Regions from separate parts of the Citroniella saccharovorans genome, predicted to be linked through region 3. Evidence: riboswitches for the same ligand, from Rfam matches in the RefSeq annotation. Region 3 holds a riboswitch; each other region holds the start of a gene.
The links. Region 3 has a riboswitch for cobalamin ahead of VLK81_RS02915 (energy-coupling factor ABC transporter permease). Riboswitches for the same ligand answer to the same signal wherever they lie in the genome.
Positions count from the first base shown of each region.

Region 1: another riboswitch for cobalamin. It lies ahead of VLK81_RS03700 (YitT family protein); the one in region 3 lies ahead of VLK81_RS02915 (energy-coupling factor ABC transporter permease).
Region 2: another riboswitch for cobalamin. It lies ahead of VLK81_RS05085 (ABC transporter substrate-binding protein); the one in region 3 lies ahead of VLK81_RS02915 (energy-coupling factor ABC transporter permease).

Region 1 is NZ_JAYKOT010000003.1:249,072-252,187, reverse strand. Features, by position in the region: gene VLK81_RS03710 (glycosyltransferase family 4 protein) at 1-64, opposite strand, end outside; gene VLK81_RS03705 (cupin domain-containing protein) at 298-630, shown strand; gene VLK81_RS03700 (YitT family protein) at 740-1,582, opposite strand; adenosylcobalamin (AdoCbl) riboswitch at 1,631-1,771, opposite strand; gene VLK81_RS03695 (DUF3048 domain-containing protein) at 1,967-2,869, opposite strand; gene VLK81_RS03690 (hypothetical protein) at 2,896-3,116, opposite strand, start outside.
Region 2 is NZ_JAYKOT010000003.1:535,114-538,229, reverse strand. Features, by position in the region: gene VLK81_RS05090 (FecCD family ABC transporter permease) at 1-292, opposite strand, end outside; gene VLK81_RS05085 (ABC transporter substrate-binding protein) at 294-1,265, opposite strand; cobalamin riboswitch at 1,330-1,512, opposite strand; gene upp (uracil phosphoribosyltransferase) at 1,737-2,366, opposite strand; gene rpiB (ribose 5-phosphate isomerase B) at 2,369-2,818, opposite strand; gene VLK81_RS05070 (L-threonylcarbamoyladenylate synthase) at 2,929-3,116, opposite strand, start outside.
Region 3 is NZ_JAYKOT010000003.1:80,476-83,591, forward strand. Features, by position in the region: gene cobA (uroporphyrinogen-III C-methyltransferase) at 1-233, shown strand, start outside; gene hemB (porphobilinogen synthase) at 240-1,202, shown strand; cobalamin riboswitch at 1,244-1,423, shown strand; gene VLK81_RS02915 (energy-coupling factor ABC transporter permease) at 1,503-2,237, shown strand; gene VLK81_RS02920 (energy-coupling factor ABC transporter substrate-binding protein) at 2,238-2,519, shown strand; gene VLK81_RS02925 (energy-coupling factor transporter transmembrane component T) at 2,520-3,116, shown strand, end outside.

The sequences.
Region 1 (3,116 bases), 170 kb from region 3:
TTGAATAATATACACCTGACCCAGTCTTCATGGGTAACTGGGATAAAATATTTAATATCTTCATTTTTCCTCCATTTTTTATATTTAATTAAATTTAATAAAGTCAAATTTAAAATTCTTAATAATATATATAAAGCTTTTTATAAAAATAATTTATCTTTTCTTCATTATTTTAAATATATTAAATTTATATAAATTTATCTTTATTTTTTTAATTATTTTATAGATTTTCTAATCTGATTATATTATAATTGATTTGTAAAGACAAATTATTAAGATATAAAAACGGAGGATAATATGTCAGACAAAATAAAAAACATAGTAAAATCAGAAATAATTAATCTTTCAAAGGAAATCTCAAATGAAAAAGGACAAATTGCAAGTAAAACTCTTGCTCAAAATGATGCCGTTTCAATAACTATTTTTTCATTTTCTAAAGGCGAGGAAATATCTACCCATGAGTCAAATGGCGATGCTCTAGTAAGTGTTTTAGAAGGAAAGGCGAAAGTTACTATCGATAATAAAGAGTATTTACTTTCAAAAGATGATTCAATAATAATGCCCGCAAATCATCCTCACTCACTATATGCTGAAGAAGATTTTAAAATGATTTTAACGGTAGTGTTTTAATTGTTTTAAAATTATTTAAAAAAACTAAGTTGTAAACTAAAAAGTAATAGTTTTAGAGTAAAGAAAACCCAGGAATCTTCCTGGGTTTGATTTTTCTCTATTTAAAAATTTATACTTCTCTTTTAATAAAGCCTTTACCTGAAACTTCAACCATGTTAGATATTGAAATAAAGGCATTTGGATCAATTTCTGCTACAACTTGCTTGATTCTTACAACTTGTCTATTGTAAGCAACACAGTAGATAACTTGCTTTTGTTTTTTTGAATAGGCTCCCTTAGCTTCTAGTAGGGTAACTCCCCTATGAGGATCAACCATTATCTTATTTGCAACTTCTTCAGCCTTGTCTGAAATAATAATAAATTGTTTCTTTTCGTCAAAACCATTTATAACCTTATCTACAACTTGATAAGCTACATACATTGAAATAACAGTATAAAGCCCTCTTTCTAAGCCGAATAAAAAAGAAGCAACAGAGATAATAATTCCATTCATTAGCATTAATCCTTCGGAAATATTTAAATTATAATCTCTTTTAAATATTAGGGCTAGTATATCAAGTCCTCCCTGGCTGGCTCCATATCTAAATAAAATCCCCATGCCTATTCCATTTAAGACTCCTCCAAATATTGCCGATAAAATAATATCATCTATTTTAAAAGGTAGGTTTAAACTTTTTAATATAGTTAAATAAAAAGAAAGTAGAAAAGCAGATATAAATGTAAATATCATAAACTTTTTTGATAGTCTTTTAAAACCAACAATGAAAAGTGGAATATTTAATAAAAATATAAAGATACCACTTGATACATCAAGTAGATATTGAAGCATTATTCCAATGCCGCCAATTCCACCACTTAACAACTTATGGGGTATGAAAAAAAATGTAATTGCTAAAGCGCAAAGCAGCTCCCCAATTATTACTGCTAAAAGTCTTTTACTTAAATCTTTCATAGATCTCTCCTTCTTAAGAATCTTTAGACTTTTAGTTGCAAAAAATCAACTAAGAAAAGTCTATCTACCGTAGAACTTAACTTAAAATACTGGAAAAAGATCTGGCTTAATCAAAAATTGATATTCACAGTGGCGGGACCGCGTGAGATTTGCACTCAACTTCCATTATTATCCAAAAAACCAGTACTTTGTTAAGAAAGATTATATCATAAGTGTTTTGTAGTTGCAATGAAAATTTCTATATAAAAAATACTTTTAGTTTATTAGAAATAACTTTATCCTATCCCACAAAAAATATTAAGTATATTTTTTTAATAGTTAAATTTAAGCTTTATTTTATATTTTAAAAAGGAGTAATATATGTTTATATATTACTCCTATTTTTTATTCGATTTCTATATTTTTACTTATATCGTTAATTTGAACGGCGGTTTTTCCAGGGTTAAGTTCTAATTCTTCATCCTGTAAAAAATATTTAGTTGGGGAGTTTTTATCTTCTTTTTTCCATCTTATATTATATATTTTCCCATTTGTAAGATAGTATCCTTCCCCTTCTCCTACATTATCCATCGTTCTATGGACTCCATCAGATTCAAATCCCATATATACCTTCTGAACTAGAATATTTTTAAATGAAAGAGGCTTTTGAGTTAGAAAATCTATATGATCTTTTCCATCAGACATTTTTTTATATTCTTTTTCATAATCACTATAAGTATAACTTGTGTTTAATCCAGATGTGTAGCTGAATGTAATCTTATTACAGGTCTTACCTTGAACTTTTTCGTTCTTCTTTTCTCTTAAAGAAAATTTAAATACAGGATTTTTATCGAGTTCTTCCTTATAGCCATAAGTCTTTATTGCCTTTTCTATTGCATCTGGATTGGTAAAAGCATTGTGTGGTGCAACTGTCCCAGTTTCACTACTTCTCCAAATATATTCACTTGATGTTGTCATCCCATCTATTTCTTCATAGCCTTCACTATAAACTATATTGTCAGCATTAGGTGAGCCGCCATACCTAACTAAAAGTCCGTCATGTTCTTTAATGTAATCAAAAAAATATGGTCTGAGAGATCTTATAGGGCCAATTAATCTAGTCTTGCTATTATAAAAGAGTGCAATTATTCTAGGAATGTTTGCCTCTGCTTCCATTTCGTAAATTATTCCAGCATCAGATAGTCCAGCTTGAAATCTAGCATCTGGATGATTATCTATCATCACAGAAATAATTCTTCCCTTATAGGTTTGATTATCTAAAGGTAGTCCAGTTAATGGATTTTTTATTAGCTTTTTATATGCTTCTTCTTCAGCTAATTTTTTTCTTTCTTCCTCTTCCTTTTTTCTGGCCTCTTCTTTCTTTCTCTCTTCTTCTCTTTTTTCTCTTTCTTCTTTCTTCTTTTTTCTTCTTCTTTTAGCTTTGCTTCCTCTTTTAATTTTTCTTCTTCCTTAAGCTGACTTATTGTCTTTGCATTCTTATTTGAGCAGCTAACAATTAGTGGTATAGAAAAAAGTAAAATTAAAGCAAGTATCC
Region 2 (3,116 bases), 450 kb from region 3:
CTAGGGGGTTTCTTAAAAGCCCCTGCATAGACGCTCCGCTTATTGCAAGCGATGCTCCAACTAAGAAACTTGAGAGTATTCGAGGTAGTCTTATTTTTAAGATAATGGTTTCATTAGCAGAAAGAGGGGCTGGATGCCCCTCAAATATTCTTTTAAATCCTTTTATTAAAATTTCGACAACTTCTTTAAAAGGGAGTGTTACACTTCCTATAGATATACATATTATCATGCTTATAAATAGTAAAAGCAATATAGGAATGTAGATTTTGGATTGATTTTTACTAGTAAACATTCTACTTTACAAAATCTGATAAAAGTTTAAATCCTTCTTTTAATCTTGGTGAAGGTCTAGATAATTCATTGTTTTGTAAATTTAATATTTTTTTGTTTTTAACTGCACTTATTTCTTCCCAGCCAGTTCTTTTCATTATCTCTTCTTCAGGTTTGTCTCCACTTCCTGAGTACATAGTAATTGTCATTATATAATCTGGATTTCTTTTGATAACTTCTTCTTCAGAGATTTCTTTCCATCCTTCTACATCGTCAAATATATTTTTTAATCCTAACATATCTGCTGCTTCTTGCATAAATGTTCCTTTTCCAGCTGACCATAGTCCATATTCTAAAGGAGATACTTCAAAATATATGCTCTTGCCTTTATTGGCTTCTTTATCTTTTGCTATTTCGTCAAATACGTATTTCATAGACCCAATTAAATCTTTAGCTTCTTTGTTTTTGTCTAATATTTTTCCGATAAGATCAATTTCTTCATATACTCCATTTAGATCTTTGGCGTTAAATGTAACTACACTTATACCTGCATCTTTAATTGTTTTAAACTGTTCGGCAGTTTGAGCCATATCGGAAACAAAGATTACATCTGGATTTAGTTTAATAATTTCTTCTGCGTTTAACTCGTCTCCTGTTTGAAGTTTTGGCTTTTCTAGTATTTCTTCTGGATAGTCTACATATTGACCTATTGCAACTATATCTTTTGCTCCTTTAAGTTCATTTACTATTTCTGCACTATCAGGATTAAGTACAACTATTTTTTCTGGTTTTTGAGAAAATGAGATTTCATTTCCTAGCATATCCTTTATGTTTAGAGGGTATACTGTATTCTCAGTTTCTAAAGATTTGCAATTTTCATCGGTCTTGTTTTCAGTTTCTTGTTTTGTTTCATTATTATTATTGTTTTTGTCACAAGCTGTAAAAGAAAATGCAAGGGCAAAAGCTAAAAATAATGATAATATTCTTTTTTTCATGTCTTCCTCCTTGAAAAATAAAAAATCCTTCTCAAAACCGAGAAAGACATCATAAATTTATCTATCCCGGTAAAAAACGCTATTAGGTATCCCGACTTAGCTTCATCCTCATAACGCCTTCCCACCTTAAAGATAGTGGCCATATTATTTGTCAGCAATCACGGTTACCGGATTAGTTCAAGATTTGCACTTGATTCCCTAATGCTTAAAAGCATACTATAATTAGCACAACGTTTTTTATTTACTATTTTTTTATTTTCGCATTATATTTTAGCACTTAATTTTAAAAAAATCAATTTTGACATTGGTATTAATTTAGTTCAATTTTTATTTTTATGAATAAGATTTTTATTTTATTTTTTAAAGTAAACTTTTTAGTTGTTATATGAAATGTTTTAAAAATTAAAGCCAAAAATCTTTAGTTAAGATTTTTGGCTTTATTTTAAAATTTATTAAATTGTTTTTGAAGAATTATTTTGTACCAAAAAGCCTATCTCCAGCATCTCCAAGGCCTGGCATTATATAACCATGTTCATTGAGTTTTTTATCTAGGCCTGCTACAAATATATCTACATCTGGGTGGTTTCTTTGAACAAGTTCTATGCCTTCTGGTGCAGCTATTATATTTACAAGTTTTATCGACTTGCAGCCTTTTTCTTTTAGGAAAGTTATGGCAGCTGAAGATGATCCTCCTGTTGCAAGCATTGGATCTAATACGTAGATTTCTCTTTCGCTTATATCTACAGGAAGTTTACAATAATATTCAACTGGCTTTAAGGTTTCTGGATCCCTATATAGTCCTATATGGCCAACTTTTGCTGCTGGTAGAACTTCTAGTATTCCATCTACCATTCCTAGTCCTGCTCTTAAGATTGGGACAAGGGCTTGTTTTTTGCCAGCTATTTCGTATCCTGTTGTCTTTTCTATTGGAGTTTCGATTTCTATTTCTCTAACTGGTAAGTCTCTAGTTACTTCAAATGCCATCATTGTTGAAATTTCATTTACAAGTTCTCTAAAGTCTTTTGATCCTGTTTCTATTTTTCTTAATATTGTTAGTTTGTGTTTTATAAGTGGATGTTCAAATACTGTAACTTTTGACATTTTTATCTCCTATTTTCTTCTTCTATTTTTTCTATTTTATCTAGTCTTCTTTGGTGCCTATCTCCTTCAAAGCTTGCTCCCATATAGGCATCTATTATGTCTTTTGCGACTTCTGGTCCTATGGTTCTACCACCAAAACAAATAAAATTGGCGTTGTTGTGTCTTTTGGTTGCTTTTGCGGAAAAAGCATCTGATAAAAGTGCAGCCCTTATTCCATTAAACTTGTTTAAGGCAATAGATATTCCTATTCCAGTTCCGCAAATTCCTATCCCAAAATCATAACCGCCATTTAGATATTCTTTGGCTAATTTTTCTGCATAATCTGGGTAGTCTACAGACTCAGATGAATCTGTTCCAAGATTTACTACTTCTATTTCCCTAGCCTTTAGATAGTCAATTATGATTTTTTTTAATTCATATCCACCATGATCTGATCCTATAACAACTTTCATTTTTAGCCCCCAATCATTTTTTCTAGTCAATTTATTATAACATATTTTTCTCTACTGACTTTTTTAATATTTAATATTATTTTAATTATTTGCTAGATTTTATAGTTTTTTTACTTGATAATTTTACCTGCTGCTGATTTTTTCATCCTATTCATTATAGAAAATCCAAGATTCTCTTCTTTGATTCCCTCTGCTAAAATTATATCAACATTGTACCTATCGAAGTCTCTAAGAGAGGAGAAAAGTTTTCTGGAATTTTCTTCTGTATCTTTGATACTTCCTAAGGACTTTACATATG
Region 3 (3,116 bases):
TTTTTGAAAGTTTATTGAAACTAGAATCTCCTTATCTTGTATTTACCTCTTCTTCATCTTTTAATAATTTTTACGAAAGTTATGAAAGGGCAGAGGATTTACTAAAAAAAGGTAAGATTATTTCCATTGGGGAGATAACTACAAGTGCAATTAAAAAAAGATTTTTTAATCCATATAGGGAGTCAGAAAAATCAACTATTGAAGATATTATAAATATTATTAGAAAGGATTAGTTTTAAATGATTAATAGAACTAGAAGACTTAGAAGAAATAAAATTGTTAGGGATATGGTTTCAGAAACAAGTATTAGTAAAAACGACCTTATCTATCCACTTTTTGTTGTTGAAGGTGAGGGGGTAAAAGATGAAATTCCATCTATGACTGGTCAATTTAGATACTCTATTGATAATCTTTTACTTGAAATAAAAGATCTTTTAGATCTTGGAATAAATTCTATAATTCTTTTTGGAATTCCAAACTCTAAAGATCCTTATGGAAAGTCAAGTTACGATGAAAACGGAATTATTCAAAAGGCGGTAAGGAAGATTAAGGAAAAGCATCCAAAAATGTATGTTATAACTGATCTTTGTATGTGCGAATACACCTCCCATGGTCACTGCGGAATATTAGATGAAGATGGATATGTAAATAATGACAAAACTTTAGATTCTCTTTCTAAAATTGCCCTATCTCATGCAAGAGCTGGTGCAGATATGATTGCACCATCAGATATGATGGATGGAAGGGTTAAGGCTATAAGGGATGCATTGGATGGTGAAGGTTTTGTAAATATTCCTATTATGTCTTATTCTGCAAAATATTCTTCAAGCTTTTATGGACCTTTTAGGGATGCTGCCGATTCAGCTCCATCATTTGGAGATAGAAAGACCTACCAAATGGATTATAGAAATTCTGATGAAGCCCTAAGAGAAACTGAGTTTGATATTTTAGAAGGTTGCGATCTTGTTATTGTAAAGCCGGCTTTAACTTATCTGGATGTTGTAAGAAGGGTTAAAGATAATTTTAATATTCCAATTTGTGCATATTTTGTTTCTGGTGAATATCAAATGCTTAGAGATGCTGTTGATAAAGGACTTTTAAATGAAGATGCAATTCTTGAAGCGCACTACTCTATAAAGAGAGCAGGAGCTAAATTAATCATAACTTATTTTGCAAAGGATATAGCAAAAAAGTTAAAATAATTTAATATAATTCCTTGACAAAAAAATAAGAAGTGTTACACTTAAGTTGTATAACATTATGTGTTTTAGGTTGATCCTAAGGAAGTAGGGTGAAAATCCCTCACAGAGGCCGCTGCTGTAATAGACAAGCTTTTGTTCATTATGCCACTGAGAAATTGGGAAGGCGAACAAGAGTGTTTGAGTCTTAAGTCAGAACACGAAGCATAATGAAATCTCACGCCTTAGAGTTTATATTGAAATACATAATTATACTACTAAGCCGTGCGAGTCATCGTTCGGTATTTTTTATAGGAGGAATATATGAAAAAACTTGTTTCACTCGCAGGTTATGTAGGTCTTTTTCTACTTCTTGCGATAAGTCCTGCATATGCATGCATGCATATTATGGAAGGTTTTTTACCAGTTGGTCATGCAATTTTTTGGGGTGTCGTTTGTCTACCTTTTTTAATTATTGGTATTAAAAAGCTTTCTTCAATAAGATTAAAAGACAAGAGAGTTCTAATCATCTTAGCTATGAGTGGAGCCTTTGCTTTTACTCTTTCAGCTTTAAAAATCCCATCCGTTACAGGATCATCATCTCACCCAACTGGAATGGGCTTAGTTGCAATACTTTTTGGACCTTTTGCAGCTAGTGTTATTGGAGTTATTATTTTATTTTTCCAAGCGGTTTTACTTGCACATGGTGGATTAACTACTCTTGGAGCTAATACTTTTTCTATGGGAATTGTTGGACCATTAGTATCTTATGGTTTATTTAAGGTCCTAAAAGGTAAAGCACCTAAATCTTTTAGAATATTTATTGCTTCAGCACTTGGAGCTCTTTCAACTTATGTAGTAACTGCCGTTCAGCTTGCTTTTGCTCACCCACAAGAAGTTGGTGGTGTTATGGCAAGTTTTACAAAATTCTTTGGAATTTTTGCAGTAACTCAAGTTCCACTTGCAATAATCGAAGGTTTATTAACTATGGTTCTTTTATCAAGTCTAGAAAGTTTAGCTAAAGAAGAACTAAATCTTATTGGATATTTGGAGGCTTAAATGACTAAGAAAAAAATTATACTTCCACTACTTCTTTGCGTATTAATAGCTGTTGTTCCACTTTTAACTATTAAAGATTCTGAGTTTGGTGGAGCAGATGGACAAGCAGAAGAAGCTATTACTGAAATTGATCCAAACTATGAACCTTGGGCTGAAAGTTTACTTGTGCCACCAGGAGGAGAAACCGAATCTTTATTATTTGCTCTTCAAGCTGCACTTGGTGCAGGAGTTGTTGGATATGGACTCGGTTATTTCATAGCAAGAAAGAAGTTTCAAAAGTAAATGATAAAAAACTTTATTAGTAGTTTGACTCTCTTTTTACTATTAAAGAATAAGTTAAATTGGGCTAGTGCTATTTTTATTAGCTTAGCCCTTTTTATTATACTTAATTTAGGAAGAGATAAGCATAGTCATCTTCTATCATTTGAAACAATAAGTAGGAGGTCAAACTTTAAAAGCTATGATGGAGCTTTTAAAATTCTATTTACTTTTTTAAGTGTCATTTTATTGATAATTTCAAAAAACTTACTTTCAGCTATTTTATGCTTTATATTTTTTGTTTATATTTTAATTATTAGGGACAAGATAGGCATAAGATCAATAATTTCTATTATTTCACTGCCTTTATTTTTTATTAGTATTTCAGTTCTTTCCCTAGCTTATGAATTAAATTTAGATAATGGAATAAATTTTTACTCAAGCCAGGCTTCTTTTAGAAATGCTAGAAGTATGTATTTTGTAATTTTGGCTTCTTATTTTCTTTCCCTTTGTCTAAGTTTAACTAGCCCTCTAAATAGTATTATTTATGGACTTAAGAAGTTAAAACTTCCTAGTACGATAATAGAGCTGATGCTAGTTATAAGAACTTATATAACTAAG